DNA from 4 places in the Cutibacterium nasicola genome. Region 2 is predicted to be linked to each of the others. Evidence: riboswitches for the same ligand, from Rfam matches in the RefSeq annotation. Region 2 holds a riboswitch; each other region holds the start of a gene.

What was found. Region 2 has a riboswitch for cobalamin ahead of ACUCCZ_RS10630 (ABC transporter substrate-binding protein). Riboswitches for the same ligand answer to the same signal wherever they lie in the genome.
Positions count from the first base shown of each region.
Region 1: linked by a shared signal. The riboswitch ahead of cobO (cob(I)yrinic acid a,c-diamide adenosyltransferase) and the one ahead of ACUCCZ_RS10630 (ABC transporter substrate-binding protein) in region 2 are both predicted to bind cobalamin.
Region 3: linked by a shared signal. The riboswitch ahead of ACUCCZ_RS07455 (ABC transporter substrate-binding protein) and the one ahead of ACUCCZ_RS10630 (ABC transporter substrate-binding protein) in region 2 are both predicted to bind cobalamin.
Region 4: linked by a shared signal. The riboswitch ahead of ACUCCZ_RS01330 (prenyltransferase/squalene oxidase repeat-containing protein) and the one ahead of ACUCCZ_RS10630 (ABC transporter substrate-binding protein) in region 2 are both predicted to bind cobalamin.

Region 1 covers NZ_CP199745.2:1,819,879-1,824,528, reverse strand. Annotated here, with positions in the region: gene ACUCCZ_RS08625 (energy-coupling factor ABC transporter permease) at 1-173, shown strand, start outside; gene ACUCCZ_RS08620 (energy-coupling factor ABC transporter substrate-binding protein) at 166-603, shown strand; gene cbiQ (cobalt ECF transporter T component CbiQ) at 600-1,445, shown strand; gene ACUCCZ_RS08610 (energy-coupling factor ABC transporter ATP-binding protein) at 1,442-2,275, shown strand; gene cbiT (precorrin-6Y C5,15-methyltransferase (decarboxylating) subunit CbiT) at 2,492-3,088, opposite strand; cobalamin riboswitch at 3,112-3,248, shown strand; gene cobO (cob(I)yrinic acid a,c-diamide adenosyltransferase) at 3,289-3,903, shown strand; gene ACUCCZ_RS08595 (cobyrinate a,c-diamide synthase) at 3,903-4,650, shown strand, end outside.
Region 2 covers NZ_CP199745.2:2,268,108-2,272,757, forward strand. Annotated here, with positions in the region: gene ACUCCZ_RS10620 (ABC transporter ATP-binding protein) at 66-836, opposite strand; gene ACUCCZ_RS10625 (FecCD family ABC transporter permease) at 833-1,996, opposite strand; gene ACUCCZ_RS10630 (ABC transporter substrate-binding protein) at 1,996-2,943, opposite strand; cobalamin riboswitch at 3,094-3,274, opposite strand; gene ACUCCZ_RS10635 (class I SAM-dependent methyltransferase) at 3,305-4,114, opposite strand; gene ACUCCZ_RS10640 (ABC transporter ATP-binding protein) at 4,239-4,650, shown strand, end outside.
Region 3 covers NZ_CP199745.2:1,596,965-1,601,614, reverse strand. Annotated here, with positions in the region: gene ACUCCZ_RS07470 (HNH endonuclease) at 1-875, shown strand, start outside; gene ACUCCZ_RS07465 (antitoxin HicB) at 1,381-1,749, shown strand; gene ACUCCZ_RS07460 (hypothetical protein) at 1,965-2,495, shown strand; cobalamin riboswitch at 2,831-3,016, shown strand; gene ACUCCZ_RS07455 (ABC transporter substrate-binding protein) at 3,058-4,071, shown strand; gene ACUCCZ_RS07450 (FecCD family ABC transporter permease) at 4,068-4,650, shown strand, end outside.
Region 4 covers NZ_CP199745.2:293,292-297,941, forward strand. Annotated here, with positions in the region: gene ACUCCZ_RS01315 (hypothetical protein) at 1-159, opposite strand, end outside; gene ACUCCZ_RS01320 (hypothetical protein) at 318-881, opposite strand; partial or broken gene ACUCCZ_RS01325 (PKD domain-containing protein) at 878-2,158, opposite strand; gene ACUCCZ_RS01330 (prenyltransferase/squalene oxidase repeat-containing protein) at 2,152-3,318, opposite strand; cobalamin riboswitch at 3,399-3,532, opposite strand; partial or broken gene ACUCCZ_RS01335 (2-oxoglutarate synthase) at 3,714-3,791, opposite strand; partial or broken gene ACUCCZ_RS01340 (hypothetical protein) at 3,919-4,182, opposite strand; partial or broken gene ACUCCZ_RS01345 (hypothetical protein) at 4,229-4,650, opposite strand, start outside.

The sequences.
Region 1 (4,650 bases), 450 kb from region 2:
TCTGGGGGGCTGTTGGCAAGTTCCTCGGCATCTTCGCCGTGACCCAGATTCCGCTGGCCATCGCTGAGGGCTTCATCGGAATCCTGCTGTTCCGTTTCCTTGCCAAGGTCGCCGCCCCGCAGCTTCAGCAGCTCGGCGTCCTCGCTCGTACCCCGGAGGTGGCAAATGCCTGAGAACACTGCAGTCCCGACCCGTGCCGATCGTTCCCTGACCGGCAACAGCAAGTGGGTGACTCCGGTTATCGTCGTCCTGTTGATCGCCCTGTTCGTGCTGAGCATGGTCCTCGGCGCCAAGAAGGTGTCCGGAGACGAGGAGGAGGGCTTCGGCGGAACTGACGACGCAGCTGCCACCGCGGCTGAGGAGGCTGGCGCCAAGGAGTGGATCAAGCCGATCTTCGAGCCGAACTCGGGTGAGGTCGAGTCCGGTCTGTTCGCCATGCAGGCTGCCCTGGGTGCCGGCATTGCCGGGTACGCGTTGGGCCGCATGTCCGGCAAGAAGAAGGGTCGTGAGGAGGCCGAGCACGCCTCTGACCTGCACAGTGTCGACGACGTGCCCGAGGCCGCCGTCACCTCGTCGGAAGCCACTGCGACTGCCAAGTCATGACAATCACCTCTCTCGACGACGCCGCCTGGGATTCCCCCTGGCGGCGTCGTCCGGTTGGTGAGAAGGTCGCCCTATCAGCATCCTTGCTCCTGACCGCTCTGTGTACCCCGTCGATGGAGTCATCGTCGTGGGTGAGCCCGGTGGTCGGCTCCGGCATCTGGCCCGGGGCGCTACTCGCCGGGATCATCAGCGTCATCGTCATCCTCGGCCCGGCGCGCATCCGGGGGCGAGTGCTGTGGCAAGCCATGGCCGCCCCGATCGTCTTCCTGGTGGTCGGCGGGATCTCGGTCCTCATCAGCCTTGGGTCGTCCCCCATCGGGACAGTCTGGTGGCATGCCGGGGTGTTCAGCATCGGGCCGGTCACCACCGCCCAGGCGATGTCACTGATTGAACATGGCGTCTGCGGCACCCTCACCCTCATGGTGCTGGCCGTCACCACCCCCATGGTCGATCTGCTCACGTGGTTGCGGAAGTTCCACATCCCTGACCCGTTGCTCGAGATCGCCTCCCTGACCTACCGGCTCATCTTCGTGCTGCTCGACACCGTCGTGACGGCCGGTGAAGCTCAGCACGCCCGCCTCGGCGACGCCCCGGAAGGGAAATTTGGCGGGCTCAACCGGCGCATGAGCAACACCGCAGCGCTGCTCGGATCGGTCGGAATTCGAGCCTGGACGAGGGCCAACCGCCTCAACGACGGCCTGGTCAACCGCGGATTCGAGTCCGCACTGGTGACCCTGCCCGTCAAACGCGTCGGATCAGCGCGGTTCAAGATCATCGTCGTCATCGTCATCGCCGCAGTCTGGGCGATCAGCTGGTCGACGACCGGAAGGATTTTCAGATGAGTGACGAAGCCCTGTTGTCGACCGAGCACCTGTACGCCACTCACCCTGGCCGGCCCATGGTGCTCACCGACGTCAACGTGTCCTTCCGCGCTGGAGTTCGGGTGGCGATTCTGGGAGCAAACGGATCGGGCAAGACGACGCTGATGCGTTGCTTGTCGGGCTCCCTCAAGCCCGTCAAGGGCAAGGTCAAGAGAGGTGACACCGTGCTCGGTCACGGGCGCACCCAGCTTCGTGAGCACCGTCGGGCGGTTCAGCTCGTCCTTCAGGACCCCGACGACCAACTCTTCAGCGCTGACGTGAGCCAGGACGTCTCCTTCGGCCCGATGAACATGGGGCTGGACGTGGCGGAGGTGCGCGACCGCGTCGCCGAGGCCCTGCAGCTACTCGGGGCCAGCCATCTTGCCGAGCGTGCCACGCACCAGCTGTCCTACGGCGAACGCAAGAGGATTGCTGTCGCCGGTGCCGTCGCCATGCGCCCGGATCTGCTTCTCCTTGACGAGCCCACCGCCGGACTCGACCCGGTCGGCGTCACCAAGATGCTGGAGGCTTTGGACCGTCTGCGCGACCACGGTACGACCGTGGCGATGGCTACCCATGACGTCGACCTGGCCCTGGCCTGGGCTGACGAGGCGCTCATCGTTGTCGACGGGGGAGTGCAGCAGGGGCCGATCGACGAGTTACTCGCAAATGTGACCATGGTGGAGAGGGCCCATCTACACCTGCCTTGGCCCCTCGAACTGGTCCGGCGTCTTGGGATGGATGAGCGTCCCCGAACGATGAGCGAGGTCGTCGCGATCCTGTCACACCTGGCACCGAGCAGTCCGTGTTGACGTCATCGTTGTGACATCAGCGGCACAAGGCACTCTTGATGGGGCGGCCACAGTGCGGCGGTTCGATGGTCATCATGAACAGGTCAGCGCTGTCGGTTTCGGCAGTGCCACACCATGTGCGTTTCGCTGCCGAGCAGACCTGGGCTGCCTGCCTGCTGGCCTCCCAGATCAGCTGAGTCCAGGATCAGACAACTGTGCACACTGGGTGGCTCGTCGTCACTCAGTGTGCTGCCAGGTCCACGCCACGACGGTGCGGGCCGGTTTCCAGCCCCGCAGCCGGCCGATGCTGTCGGCGGTCTCGACGCCGAACCTCATGAGGTCACCGCCCAGATCCCGGTGCAAGGACTCCACGAGCATCTCGGCCTCCATCGTCACCCCATGGACGACGAGCCGTCCCCCGATGGGCAGACGTGGTCGACACTGGGTGACGAGAGTTTCCGTCGCACCGCCGCCGATGAAGATGGCATCCGGGTCGGGCAGTCCCTCCGGCAGCCCCTTGGCGAGGTCGGCGTCGATGACCTCGAACTGGCCGGGCAGAGTGAGTTCTGCGGCATTCGTGCGGGCATTGGCGGCCCGTTCTGCCTTGCGCTCCACCCCGATGGCTCGGCAGGTCGGATCGGTGCGACACCACTCGACACCGATCGACCCGGCGCCGGTGCCGAGGTCCCACAGCAGCTGGCCCGGCATGGGTCGCAACGCTGCCAGAGCGACGGCCCTCACCGGATGTTTGGTGATGAGGCCGTCATGGGCGAAGTGCGTCTCGTCGAGGCCAGGCGTGCGTCCGAGGAGGGTGGCGTCAGGATCATGGGTCATGAGGGAAGCTTAGGGCAGTGCCGGGTGAGGACAACCCGACCCGTGTGACACAATCGACGATGGCCCTCGGGGAGGAATCCGGTGTGAATCCGGAGCGGTCCCGCCACTGTGAGCGCCTCAGCGCGAGCCAGGTCGATCCTGCGGGTCAGGTCACGGAAATCCCGTGACCCGACGGGCGCGGACCCGCAAGGAGGTCGTTCATGCCGCACGCGCGCAGTGGCGCCACACCAGACGACGGGCTGTCCACCAGACAGCGACGATTACGGCCAGTTCTTGCTGTGAACACCGGCGAGGGCAAGGGCAAGACGACAGCGGCGATGGGTACCGCCCTGCGCGCCTGGAACCAAGGGTGGAAAGTCGGCGTCTTCCAGTTCGTGAAGTCCGGACGATGGCATGTCGGCGAGCAGGACGCCCTGCAAGCTCTCGGGAAACTCCACGAGGAGACCGGTGCCGGCGGTCCCGTCACATGGGAGGTCATGGGGACTGGATGGTCCTGGGCACGCTCCTTCGATGCCGCCGATGACCCCGAGGCCGCTGCCCGCGAGGGGTGGCGACACGTGTCGGAACTCCTGGCCAGCGAGGCGCTTGATTTCTACCTTCTTGACGAGTTCACCTACCCGCTGGACTGGGGATGGCTCGATGTCGACGAGGTCGTCGACACACTGGTCAACCGCCCCGGCACCCAGCACGTCGTCATCACTGGCCGTCGCGCCCCGGCAGCCCTCGTCGAGGCCGCAGACCTCGTCACCGAGATGACCAAGGTCAAGCACCCCTTCGACGCCGGTCAGCGTGGTCAGGCGGGAATCGAATGGTGATGCGCATTCCACGAATCCTCATCGCCGCCCCGGCGTCGGGAGGCGGTAAGACGACCGTCGCGACAGGTCTCATGGCAGCCCTGCGTGCCACCGGCCGGACGGTGGCGCCGTTCAAGGTCGGGCCGGATTACATCGATCCCGGTTACCACTCGATGGCCAGTGGTCGTCCGGGCCGCAACCTGGACTCCGTCATGTGTGGTGACGAGCTCATGGCTCCGCTGCTGGCCCATGGTTTCGTCACCCCCGATGCGGCGGACATTGCGGTCATCGAGGGAGTGATGGGCCTCTTCGACGGCCAGCTCGGGACCGGACGCGGGTCCAGCGCCGAGATCGCCACCTCGACCCAGACCCCGGTGGTCGTGGTCGTCGACACCGCTCATGCGTCCCTCACCCACGCCGCAGTGGTGGCAGGTCTGGCGACGTTTGATCCGAATGTCACGATCGCCGGTGTGATCCTCAACCGGGTCGCCTCTCCTCGTCATGGTGCCGAGGTCGTGCGCGGACTCGACCGACTCGGCATCCCGGTGCTGGGGCGGATTCCGCGCACCGAGTCGATCTTCGTGCCGTCTCGCCACCTGGGCCTGGTCCCGGCGGGGGAGTGGGAGCACTCCGCCTCCAAGGTCGCCGGCCTGGGTGACCTCATCGCCGAACACGTCGATCTCGACGCCGTTATGGACCTGGCCGATTCCGCACCCGACCTCGACGTCGAGCCTTGGGATCCGCGAGCCGCTCTGCAATCAGCTGGCT
Region 2 (4,650 bases):
GGTTTCGACGCTTTGAGGGAGTTCGGTGTTCACGGGGAGGGGAACACGGCCGGCACCACCGACAATCACAGGACGGTTACTTGAACAGCGCCACTCGGGTGTCGACCGAGATGAGTGCACACTTTGTAGACGTCGTCCAGGATTCCCGGAGACAGCACGGCCGATGGCGCACCCGCTGCCACACATGTGCCCTTCGACATCAGTACAAGGGTGTCGCAGAATCGTGCGGCCAGATTGATGTCGTGAAGTGCCACCACCACCGTCGACCTGAGGCGCCGCGACAGCTCCATCACCTTGAGTTGATGATGAATGTCAAGGTGGTTCGTCGGTTCATCCATGATCAGCAGGCCGGTCTGCTGCGCCAGCGCCCTCGCGATTGTCACCCGCTGCCGTTCTCCTCCAGAAATCCGTGAGAATGTCGACGTCGCGAGATCTCCAACCTCCATAAGCTCCATGGCTGCGCCGCACAGGGCAAGGTCGCCCTCGCTCAGCGACCGCCACGACTTCTTGTGAGGTGTCCTCCCCATCCGGACGATTTCCCCGCACGTCAGCGGGAACTCCGCGGGAGTCTCTTGGAGAACCACCGAAATGTGCCGGGAGGACCACTTCGTGTCTCGCGCCCAGACATCGACACCATCGACGGTCACCGTCCCCTTCGTAGGGCGTCTCGAGTGGAAGATTGAGCGCAGCATCGTCGACTTGCCGCTCCCATTGGGGCCGAGGATCCCCACCACCTGACCGGGATGGGCGACGAAGTCGACATCCTGGACGATGTGGCGCCCCTCGATGTCGACACCCAGGCCCGCGACCACCAGTTCTGCACCACTGACGATCATGACGTCTCCCCCAAGGTGCGTCGCAACAGGAACAGGAAGAATGGAGCCCCGACAAGCGCGGTCACAATACCTACCGGCAATTCCTGCGGCTCAATGGCCATCCGCGCCCCAACATCCGCCAGCACGGTGAAAATCGCACCCAGAAGCAGTCCTACGGGAAGGGTTCGGCGGTGATCTGCGCCAACCAGCATCCTCGTAATGTGCGGCATCACCAGGCCGACGAATCCTATGACGCCACACACCGCAACTGTCACACCGACAATTGCAGCTGCCACAACGAACATCCAGGTTCGGAACCGATCAACGTCCAGGCCGAGAGAACCCGCTGTCCCTTCCCCACCAAGAAGGAGGTTGAGATTTGACGCCTCAGCCAGGCATAAGAGCATTCCCACAGCGAGGACGAGGGTGGGGACGGGAAGGTTCTCCCACTTGGCGGCCCCGAAGCCTCCGAGACTCCAAAAGAGGACTTGCGACGCCAGTTGCGGATCCGGGGAGGTCAGAACCATGAAGTTGTTGACTGCCGACAACAGGGCCGAAACCGCCATGCCGGTGAGAACCAACGTGCCTGCAGAAAGGGTTTGCCTCCGTCTGGCGATCACCAAGACGAGTAGAAGCGTCAGGAACGCGCCTGCGAACGCGGCCAACCCGAGAGAGACCGCACCACCGAGGAGCAGACCAAACCGCATGACGGTAATGGCTCCGGTTGCAGCTCCCGACGACACGCCGAGCACCGTGGGGCTCGCCAGTGGGTTGCGAAGCAGCGCCTGCACGACTGTGCCGACAGTGGTCAGCGCCATCCCTGCGACTGCCGCCAGGAGCACACGAGGAAGCCGGACATCAGCAACGATCCTGTCGATCGACGCAGTCCAATCAACGGTGACGACACCTGCCGGCAGAGCCCGGTGCGCAACGACCTTCCATACTTGGACGAAGGGAACATGAACCGAGCCAATTGACAGCGCGAGTCCCAGGACAAGAATCAACGTGACGGCCAGTACGGACAAGACTATGACCAGGTGTCCACGATGCGAATCGCCACGCCACCTGTCTTCCCCGACAGATGCCGACTCGGATGGAAGGGCATTGAGGACAGCAACGAGTTCGTCCTGCCGTTTCACAGCCGTGGATGACTCATCAATGCCACCACGTGCACCCATCATCAGCCGTGGAACTGCTTGGCAAGCTGCTCGATACCTTCAGCCGAACGCGGGCCGGGCTGTGCCAACGAGAGACTGATCACCGGGAAGGCATTGTTCTTGACGGCCTTGGTGTCCTTCAGTGCCGGAATTGACTTCAACGTCTTGATCTTCTGATCGACACTCGGGGTCTTGTAGTCGTAAATCAGAATCATGTCTGGATCAGCTTTTGCAACCTGCTCCCACGACATCTTTCCCCACCGCAGCGGTTCATTCGCGAAGATGTTCTCGCCTCCCGCCGCATCGATCATCACCGATGCATAGGCCCACCCACCAACTGTCGTCGGGGCGTCCTCACCTGAGTTGTAGAGGAACACCTTGGGGCGCTCCTTCCCCTTCACGGACTTCTTGACGGCATTGACCTTGTCGTTGAACTTTCGAATCGATGCCTCAGCTCGGTCATTCACATCGAAGATCTGGCCGATGGTCCTGATCTCCTTGGTCTCATCATCCAAGGCCTTGACCTCATTGGTGCATCCCACAGGGCTGAGATGCGTCTTGATCCCCATCTTCTGTAGGTCTTCCCGGGTGTGACCGTTGCTCCTTGAGAAACCGTCCGGGTACCCGGAATACACGAAATCAGGATTTACGGACAAAAGCTTCTCCATGGAAGGCTGCCCAGCGGCCAAAACCGACACCGAGTCGTAGGCCTCCTTGTATTGGGCACCGATGGGGCGAGTGCGTTGGTATGCCGTCCCGACCATGCTCTTCTCCAGCCCTAGCTCGAGCATCGTCTCAGTCGCCGTCGACGTCAATGTCACTGCGCGCGTCGGGGCGGAATCGAACGTCTGCTTCACCCCACAGCTCTCCACCGTCAGCGGGTATGACGTGTGCCCGGCCTTCGAACCGGTTGCGTGGGACGACGCCGTCGAGGCGTTCTGCTCCGTGACGGCGCTCCCACAACCAGCCATGAATGAGACAGGAATCACTAATGCAGCGACAAGAGCGACCCTCCGCGTGTACCTTCGCGCCATCGCAATGGTCCTTCCGTTCCCACGCCAACGGTCACAGATGGGCCCCACGTAAGGGTTTCCAACCAAAAGCCATGACGCGAGCTTGTGTCGAGTGGATTTTCATCGGCAGGTCTTCGGACTGGGGTTCAACCCGTTTCAGCACCTTCCCAGGCCTCACTGGCCCAGTGGCATACGCCGAGACGGTCACCGTCACCGCTGCGCGTCAGCCCCGGAGTCACACCGGAGTTCCCTCACACCCATTTGGGTTACCGACACACATACCCTATCAATGAAGACCTTGAACTGATCGACACTCCCCTCACACAGGCATGTCGGGCAGGGCCCCCACAAGGCCCTTCGCATCTACATGCACCAGACCAATTGTGCGTCTACACCTCCATCCGCGAGGGAATCCAATCGCATAGGAATCCATGATCCTGATCGCCTCGGAAAAATTACCTCCTCGAGTCTGGACCTCATGGTACAATTCATCTTCAGAAACAACTCGATATTCCTCGAGAATTCTAATTTCTGCTGGAATCCCCAATTGTGCGAGGCCACCTGCAAGGAGTAGATGGCGAGCCTGTGAAACACGGACATCTTCCCCCTGTGCTGCTGCAAGGGCATGATCCCAGGCCGTCGGTGATCCAGTGGTGTCAATAATGATGACGTGCCGTCGAGCCTGCCGAACCAATGCTCGCAAGGACGCCGCCAGATCGAGGACCCAGTACAAGGACCATGCAGCAAGAACGGTGTCGAAAACCCTTCCTGTGTCCATGGGCCATTGCCCCTGGATCGTCTCGATCTTGACTTCCTCGGCTTCAGCATTCTCCGAAAGCACACGGAGCATGTCCTCTGAACGGTCTACGACAGTCACACGGCAGCCGCGTTGTGCCAGCGGAATCGCGAACCGTCCAGTTCCGCCGCCAACGTCAAGGATCGATGACTCAGGTTCGACGATGCTGGTCACGGTGCCGATCTGAGCCAGGGAACTGCACGTCAAACCTGCGTGCTGGTCGTAGACCGCTGCGTGCCCATGCCAAAACGCCTTTTCCTGTTCCAAAGATCTGCGCGCGGGGTCCGATCTCCTATCGTTCTCCCACAGTCCGAAGTAATCACTGATCCTCATCGGCGCCTCCCATGTTCATCGGGACCAATCCTGTGGCATCGCCATCCTCCTACCACGGGAGGACGCTCCGATTCGACCGCCAGCACGATGTGCGACGAGGGGCCCGGACGGCACAGTGGATGACATGTTGACGACAACCCGCCCCAACCCTCACGCCGTCGCCGAATCTGTCCGCGGCGCTGACCTGCGCGCCCTCGGACTGACGAAGACCTACGGGACGACTCGTGCCCTCGACCACGTCGACATCGCCGTCCCGGCCGGCCAGTCGGTCGCCGTCATGGGCCCGTCCGGATCGGGCAAGACCACCCTGCTGCACTGCTTGTCGGGGATCCTCTCGACCGACTCCGGAAGTATCGAGCTGGGTCTGCCCGACCGCGTCATCAACGTCGAGAGCCTCTCCAATGAGGGTCGGGCGCAGCTGCGTCGCCAGTCCCTGGGGTTCGTCTTCCAGCAGGGGATGCTCGTGCCCGAGCTCACCGCTGTGGAGAACACCGCCCTTCCCCTCATGCTCAATGGTGCCTCTCGATCGCAGGCCA
Region 3 (4,650 bases), 670 kb from region 2:
ATCAGGTTGAGGAAATCGTCAATGAGCACAATGACATCGTTCAGTATGCTTCTGAGATCAGCGGAGATGGTTCCCTTGAAATCGGGTACTCGAGGACTGGCGGGAACGCTCATCTTGCCACGACCGAAAACACGAGTCGCCATGCATACCGGCGCGACAGGAACGTCGCTCACCTGACTGAGGTGAACGTTCACAACTGCTCTCTCCAGGTCGTCAGGAAGGCGGCCGAGGACCCCATCAAGTACCTCATCAAGTATTTCGGGATTAGCACTACCGAGGACGAAGTGAAGCGCTTGGAAGGAATAGCAGATCGCATGTCCAGGCTGGAGAACGCTGTCGACAACCTGCACGAACGTGAGCGAGCGATCGAGACTGACCTCACGCCTCCGAAGTTCATCCTCAAGCACTACCATGAAAAGTTCATGGATAAAGTAGGCGTTGATCTATCTTCAATTGACGTCCCCTATCCTAAATACAGGTTTGAGTATGTCAGCGCTGGCGGGAACAGCAGTCAGAAGACTGACATCAAAGTGACCACCGATGTCATGGATGAACTGATATCAACGGTATCGGATAAAGTGAAGTACAGGGCGAGTGCAGCTGGCCAGCGAGCCTTGATGACATCGGCGGTCCGTGAGCGTATTAAGTCTCGTGATAACTACACATGCAGGAGCTGCGGAGTCTCGCTCAGTCAAGAGCCTCACCTGCTCCTTGAAGTTGACCACATTTTTCCTGTGTCCAAGGGCGGTCTGTCGGTTGACGAGAACCTCCAAACGCTGTGCTGGAGATGCAACAGGTCGAAATCGAACAAGCTGCCAGTAATTGAGAGTCGCCAACTGGCTGGTGTCGATGATGGGGAGACATATCCGGCGTGAATCAATGGATTTGCCTGCATTAGCAGCTCAGTGCAGCCAGGCACACTCGAGTAGTCAGGGACCAAGCGGACATGACCACTTGGGCCCTGACTACGTTGTTCGTCTCCATCGGCGGAGATGTGTCCCACCCCATGGTCATGATCGAGGTATGGATCATCCATGGCCGAGATTGAGACCCCCTCGAGGGCTGGTGCGTGGCATGGGAGCCCCCGCTAGACGGTGTCGCTGATGGCGAGGTGGGCATGAAGGCATCGCGACGGCCAGCCGAATGTCTACCCCTCCTAAACGCACGTGTCTAGGAGGGGTAGACTGTCGGTTGTGGTCAAGCCGATGAAGTACCGCGAACTCGCCAAGCTCCTGTCCCGCGCCGGATTCACCTCGACGCCGGGCAAGGGTGACCACGTGAAGTGGACCAACGGCTCGCACACGGTGATCATTACACGCATCCGCGAAGTTTCCCCGGCGTCGTCCGGCAAGCCCTCGCGGCTATCGAGAGGAGCAAAGCATGACCAGCCAACTCACTGTTCACGCCATCCGCTGGAGTGGAGGATGGGAACTCCACCTCGACGACGACAATTGCACCCAAGTTCGCACCCTCGACCAGGCAGACCGGCAGGTACGCGACTACCTCGACACCCTCGACGAGGCCACCAGTCATGACGATTGGGACATCACCATTATTCCCGAGATCGGCGGATACGATCAGGCGATGGCTGCGCGGGCACAAACCCGCGCAGCCATCGAGGCCCAGGCAGCCGCCGCTGTCGCCTCACGCGAAGCTGTGCGGACGCTTCGCGCGCAGGGGTTGACGATGGCTGAGTGTGCGTCCATTCTCGGTGTCACCCGGGGCAGGGTCGCCCAGCTTGCCCGCTGATGGGGAATGTGCGGGATCGATGGAACGACGCCAACCCTAACGGCGGTAAAAGGGTGCGCAGTGCACGTTGGAGCCGTGGGAAGCGTTGGCAGGTGGTCTGGGTGGACGACCGGTTGGCGCCATTGGCGCTCGTGTGCCCACAAGGAGGCGGCGGCCCTGATCCGCGAGCATGAGGTCAGTCCGTCAAAGCTGCCGGTGTGACGCTGGATGAGTGGATGCATCGGTGGATGACGGGGCGGTTGGATTGGCGCGAGTCGGCGCGACAGGTTGTTGATGACGAGATCATTGAGGTCAATCCGCGCGTGGGGGTCCGCCTGCCAGCTGTGTGGCCGTCGAAGCTGGCGATTCTTTCAATCGACCAGGTGGATCACATCGCGACGGTGATGACACCACGTCAGCGGTCGATGGTCGTGGTGGTGGCTGCGACTGGCATGAGGCAGCGGGAGTTACGCGGACTGACATGGGATCGAGTCGCTGGCGATCGCATGAGGATTGATCGACAGCTGTTGTCCGGCGGCGCTGATGCCACCTGGGGGCCTCCGAAGACTCCCCGGGCGGTGCGCACGATTGCGCTGGGGCGGGTCGCGAGACAGGCCCTTGAGGGGCGGCGCGAGAGCTTTGGCGGGGGCCTGAGGGGCTGGTGTGGGCGACCAGGGTGGTCTGGCGTATGGCCGGGCGGATCTGGGGCGATCGTGACGTCGCGCCGTGGAGGGCCTCGAGCTGTGGCCGAGGTCGGGGTGGCATGACCCGAGGCATTTTCACGCCTCGCTGCTCATTCACGCGGGGATGTCTCCGCATCCGACCTGGCTTACAGGATGGCTCGTCCTCCAGTCATCGGGTCGATGAAGTTCGGAATTCGCACTCCCAGCCTGTCCAAGTCCATCTCGGACAGGATGCGTGGCCGAGTCACGAGGACCGTCAAGCGCACCCTCGTCCCCGGTACGGCCGCAGGGGAATGGGATGGCTGCGGGACCCGCGTCGAGCCGCCTACAACAAAGTTTTTACCGGAAGACGACGATTCGTTTCGGTGATCGGTTCAAGTGAGGTGAATCACCCCTGACGGAGGGTATACGAAGGGGGTGATAACATCCTCGGGTCAGGTTGCTGGTGCCCCCATCAGCGCTGGAATCCGGTGAGAAGCCGGAGCTGACGCGCAGCGGTATGACTGATCTGCCCCGGCCGACGCCACTGGTGCCGTGAGCACTGGGAAGGAGCCGGGAACGGAGACGAGGTCGAGCCCGAAGACCACCTGACGACGCCCTGTCGGTACTCGGCCGCGCACGCCGGACACAGAAAGTTGGTTTCCTCATGCCCGTCACCTCGTCATTCCTTCGCCGCGCCCTCGTGGCGTCGGTGTTTTCCACCCTCCTGCTCGCGGGATGTGCCGGTGCCCCCAAGGATTCCGCGTCCTCACCATCGGCTTCCGCCTCCGTATCGGCTTCTGGATCGGTCACCATCACCAACTGCGGTCAGCAGGTCACCCTTGACAAGCCTGCCACGCGGGCGGTGACCCTCAACCAGGGAGCCACCGAGGACGTGCTGGCCATCGGCGGTGAGTCCAAACTCGTCGGCACCGCGTACCTTGACAGTGACATCCCGACGAAGTGGAAGAAGGCCTATGACTCGGTCGAGGTGCTCTCCAAGGAATACCCGTCCAAGGAGACCTTCCTTGCTGCCAAGCCTGATCTGGCACTGTCGTCGTATTCCAGTGCCTTCACCGACAAGGCTGTCGGTACCCGCGATGAGCTGAAGAAGCAGGGAATTGCCACCTATATCAGTCCCTTCGGCTGCCCGAAGGGCACGCCGTCAGTCGAGGCGACCTGGGACAACGTCTGGAAGGAGATGCGCGAGGTCGGAACCCTGATCGGCGCCAAGAAGGCTGCTGACAAGGCTATTTCCGAGCAACGCGATGCCCTCGAGGAGGTCACCGGGAACAAGCACGGCACCGGTACGTCCATCGTGTGGTTCGACTCCGGGGACAAGACCCCGTTCATCGGTGCCGGTCATGGCGGTCCGCAGCTCCTCATGGATGCGGTGGGTGCCAAGAACCTGTTCGCCAGTCTGGACGGCGGTTGGTCAGACGGCTCCTGGGAGAAGATCGTCGCATCCAATCCTGACGTCATCGTCGTCGCCGATGCCAGCTGGTCCACGGCGACGTCGAAGATCGACTATATGAGGAAGGACCCCGTCCTCAGCCAGATGAAGGCCGTCAAGGAGAACAAATTCGTCACCGTGCCGTTCTCCCAGAGCACCCCTGGTGCCGAACTCGTGGACGGTGCCAAGACTCTCAATGACGGTCTGGCGAAGATCGCCGGCAAGTGAGTCGCTGGCGCAGCTGGCTGATCGTCGCCGGCTTCATCATCGCCCTGGTCGGTAGTGTCCTCGTGGTGCTGGGAATCGGGGCGGTGCACCTTCCTGTCCATGACGTCGCGAAGGTGATGGCCCGACGATTCCGCCTCATCGAGGGTGCCGACGTTACTATTCTCGACGATCAGATCGTCTGGCAGCTGCGGGCCCCGCGTGTCATCGGGTCAATGGCCGTGGGTGCCCTGCTGGCGATGTGTGGCGCGGTGTTGCAGACCCTGACGGGTAATGACCTGGCTGATCCTTATCTGCTCGGCATCTCCAGTGGAGCCTCGGTCGGTGCGGTCTTCGTCCTTATCGTCGGGATCTCCAGCGCTCTGGGGCAGTCCGTCCTCATGGCACTGGCCTCATTCGGTGGGGCGGTCGGAGCCCTGATCATGGTGCTGGCCATGGCCACTGGCAAGTCCGGGGAGTTACCCGCCAGCCGGACGATCCTGGCTGGGGTGGCCGTCGGACAGTTGTGCGGGGCGGCGGTGTCCATGATGATCATGGTGTTCGGCGAGTCGAACGCCGCTCGATCAGCCTTGTCCTGGACCC
Region 4 (4,650 bases), 620 kb from region 2:
CATTTTGATGTTCCGCGAATACCTGCCCATCGGAAATAAGAAAGGTAGTAAAAACTCAATCGCCCAAGCGGCTCCGACGATGGTGCCGATGATGAGGCCGTTGAGGGGTGCGCGACGGTACTGATCCTTGTTCGTGGTCGTGTTGTCGTGGATGCCCATCGTTGCCTTTCTATAGGCGCTGGCGGCGTCTAAGTCCTAATTTAGTATTTGTGGTTTGGCGATAGGAGGACTATCTAGGGGTAGCTCCACTGTCATCGGTGATGGATAATGACCGCAGGTCACGTCTTCTAACGCTTCAGAGCAATGATATGAACCATTCAAGTCCCAAAGAAAAAACACACCTCTATGATATTGAATACATAAAAGGAGACTGCCAAGGATGCGTATAGTGCGATCAGTGTGGCTATGATTATCTTGGCAAGAAAGTGATTGTCATTCTCCCTGAGGGTAATTCTTGTCGCGCCAAGGGTCCATCCTCCCAAGGAGAACACCGATAGTAGAATGAGGTAATATATAATGGTTTCTTCGCCGCTAATGAACCTCAGAGTTGACAAGAAGCGCTCAATGGAAGCCATAAGTACACCATTGAGGGCGAATATGGTAGCGATGGTAGCCTTGACTCTATGCTTTTGCTTCGTTGAATCGTTGCAGTCGACAGCGGCTTGTTCCCACAGTCCGGCGAGCCACCCCGTCACAGGGAAAACAAAGGACATGATGAATTGGGGCGGAAAGGATTTAATGTCTTGTTTTGCTAGGGGCGGAGTTATGAGGAATCCCAAAATCACGAGTGCCCAGACGGCTCCGACGATGGTGCCGATGATGAGGCCGTTGAGGGGTGCGCGGTGGTACTGGTCCTTGGGTGTGTTGTTGTGGGTGGTCATCGTGGTGCCTTGGTGTGGGGGTCGCAGGCGTCTCCTACACCGTTGTGGTCGGTGTCGGTCTGGTCTTGGTTGGCGATGGTGGGGCAGTTGTCCTGGTTGTCGGGCACGCCGTCGCCGTCTCGGGTGACGTGGATGGGGAAGGTGAGGGTGTCACTGGTTCCGGTGGTGTCGGTGATGTGTAGGTGTGCCCGATACTTTCCCAGCTGCTTTAGGGTGCGGGTGATCCTAGGTGTGGCACTGTCGATTTCGTAGTGGCCGTCCCCGTCAAGGTCCCATTGCCAGCGTCTGATGTGCCCGGTTGAGGTGTAGGATGAGGAGGCGTCCAATTCGAGGGGTTCACCTGCACGTACCAGGTTTTGCCCGATGACGTCGGCGCGCATCCGCACCCCAGGCACCGGCGCCACCTGCGAGACACCGGCAGACAGGCCATACATCCTCGGCGGTTTGACCAAGGGACGCACCATCCCGGCAATCTGCTCATGGCCAATCACATTCGGATGATACCAATTATTCTGATCCCAACTTGGAAGTGACCAGGTCTTCCCGGTCCACCCCTCATAGCCGGCAGTCTCATGGAACTCGTTGATCCAGCGATAAGGATTGTGTAAATCAAGATCAATGAAGGACGGTTCTGGCTCATGGGTGTTGAACAGGCTGGTGGTGGGGGCGTAGGTCACTTTGAGGCCATGAGACGTGTTCCAGGCCTTGATGGTGGCAGCCTGCCGGGCGCGGAACTCGTCCTCGGCGGCCCGGACACGGGTCGCCGGTATGCCCGTGCCAGGAACGTCCTCGGCAGCCGGGATGAGGTAGGGGTAGCCGATCAGGATGACACGGGTGTGAGCCGGATCCGCCAGTCGGTGCTGGATATGTGACAGCAATGTCACCGTGTTCGTCATCGTGGCATCAGTCTTCTTGCGTGCTGCGTCAACCGTCCCGCTGCACTTTTTTGCTGACCATGCTATTTCTGCAAAGCAGTTTTCGACGACGTCAGCGAAGTTGAGGTCGTTGCCTCCGGCGGTCATGAGGATCACGCCGGTGTGGGGATCCATGGTATCGGCCTGGCTGATGATGTTGTGGTCTCCGGTGGCGATCTGGGCACCACTCCAGGCCCGCACGTCGAGTTGGTACGTTGTGTCCGTGTTTTTCTGGTTGAGCATGCCGGTGAGTACCGAACCATAGTTCTTGGGGCTGCGATATGACCCATCGGCCGGATACCCATCGACCAGGGTTCCGTTGCCTGCCGAATACGAGTCACCCAGCACAGTGATCTTCACCAGTGTGTGTTGAGGTTTGGGGGTTGGGGTGGTTGTGCAGGTTGGGGTGTTTTTGGGGGTTTGCCGGACCATGTTGAGGCGTAGCCGTGGCCGGTGATGGCCATGATTGCTTGGTCGGTGGCCATGATGTTGGGTTCGTGGTCGTTGCGTTGGGCTTGCCATGCGCCGACTTTCGTGAGGTTTTGTTGGCGGATGAGCCATTGTTTGACGGTTGTCATGTCTTCGCCGCGTTCTGCGAGTGCGCTGGCGAGCATGCCGGTGGAGTTGGCGGCGGAGTAGGTTTCCCAGTAGTCCCCGTCGTCGTGGGTTTTGGTGTTGAGTGCCCATTGGGTGGCGTGGTTGGCGGCTGTAGTGATTTTGGTGTTGTAGTTGTCTGGGATGAGGTGTGGGTTGTGTTGGAGGAGGGTTAGGTCTGATAGGGCGATACCGGTGTAGTCGGGGTCGCCGACGAAGGTCGTGGTGCCGTCGTGGTTCTTTTTGGTGTAGCCGAAAGCGCCGGCATCGGTGCCTCCAGTGCCCTGGGTGGACAACAGCTTGTCGATAATTGTTTTCGGTACTGGGCGGTTGGCTCGGGTTAGTGCGATGGTGATGAGGTGTGGGCCCCAGTACATGGTGACGCGGCGTTGCATGTTGGGGTTGGTGTCGTTGATGTAGCCGGCGAGTTTGATCCACAGGTTTCCGGTTTCCTTGCCGAGGAAGTAGGTGGGGTCGTCTCCGAGGATTTCGGCGGTCATGATGACTTTTGCCAGGCCGGCCGGGTTGTTTTCGATGTATTTCGGGCCGGTTTTTTTGAGGGCTGTGGTCATTTCTGTGACGGTGTCGGGGTGGGCATCGGAGCCGACCAGGGCGATGATGCCGTCAGCGATGCCGCCGGCTTGTCTGTAGTTCTTGGGGTCTTGTTTCCATTTGTTGGCGAGCCAGTCAGCGGCTTTTGCGACGTAGGTGCTGGTGGCGGCGGTGTCGTTGATCGATCCGGGCCACATGGCGCCTTTGACTGGGTTGGTTGGTGGGTTGAAGCAGTAGGGGGTGGAGCCGTCGTCGGTGGTGGTGAGGGGTGTGTGTGATGGGGTGGATGGTGGGTTGGCGAATGCTGATGTTGTGAATGGTGATGCGATGAGTGCACCGGCAGCGAGGCCGGCGATCCATCGAGTGAGTCTGAGCATGTGGCGGGTCTTCTTCCTGAGGCTGCGTTGCGGACAGGGAAGGCTCCCGGGTCGAACTCACCGCAGTCCTCGACGGTGTGTGATGTTCCTTCGACAACCCAGGTACTCCGACTCGGGGGTGGGCCCCTCACGGTTGCGGGTCAGTTCCGGTATCGCACCGAATTCCCCTGTGGCTGCGGTGCCAGCACCGCCCAAGGTGACGTGGATCGTCGGTCTTGGAGGGTACTGCCTGGCACAGAGTACACCTGTTAGGTGTCGGTTACCGGTCAGCACGGTGGCTAGAGCGGCGTCGTGGGAGTCTTGGTCGGTGGTGTCCCCGGCGGCGAGCTGGGCTTGGGTGCGGGCTTGGTCGTCGTAGGTGGGGGCGATTCTCATCGCGGAAGATGCCGATTGGGGTGTGCGCGGTCGGAGTCTATGGCGCGAGCCACGAAGGAGCATCCGGCACCCAGGGCCACGGCCAGGCTGGTGCGCGGCCATGGAGGAGTGCATATCGCAAGGTATTCATGCGGCACGGGAAGTCGATCAGCGTGGAACATCCTGGATCCACGAGGCTGGGTAACTGTCCGGATCCGCTCAAGGGTGCATGGGAATCACCAAGGGCTACACCGTCTGACGAGGCTTGATAAGCGAGATGAGGATTCCGAGAAGGCAAAGAACCCCGGACAATATCGCCGACATCACGTCCGCCCGATCCTTGATCGGCCATGACCACCAGGATGTGTAATTTTCCGTTCTCCCCAACAGAAAGCTTGTCAGAACCCAGATGATTGCAGGGGTGGATGACAATTTCTTGATGCCAATGGCGTTTGTGAGAAGGTTGAAGCCGGACAGCCCAACGATGTTGCGGGTGGAGACAATTCCGATGATCGATTGCGCGCCCAGGCTCTCCAACCAAGCGCTATGTGTCCTCTCAGCATTTTCGCAGTCGAGATCGATAATCTTCGAAAATCCTGGCTTGGTCCTGGATGGACAGCCGATCCATGGACTTCAGCCATTCGCGCGTCTCAGGAGAAAACTCCTGACCCGTCATCGCTATTCCCGAATGTTTCGTCAGTCAGGCGACGACGCGATCCTGAGTGTCGAGAACCCAGACTGCCACCTGATCTTTGTGGTCCTGACACGGGGCGATGGCCAATCCCGAGGCAACGGTCATAACCGCCTTCGACGGCGGCTCAGATACGGATATCGCAGATGTCGACCGCCACATGGTTTCGTGGGTTGATTCCTGCGCACCTTGCCTGTATTCCTTGGGGACGTGCTCTCCACGCTGTGTCTGCTTTCCGGGCCACGGGGCCCAACAGCTCGAGATCGTGAGATTCCCACGCGCACACC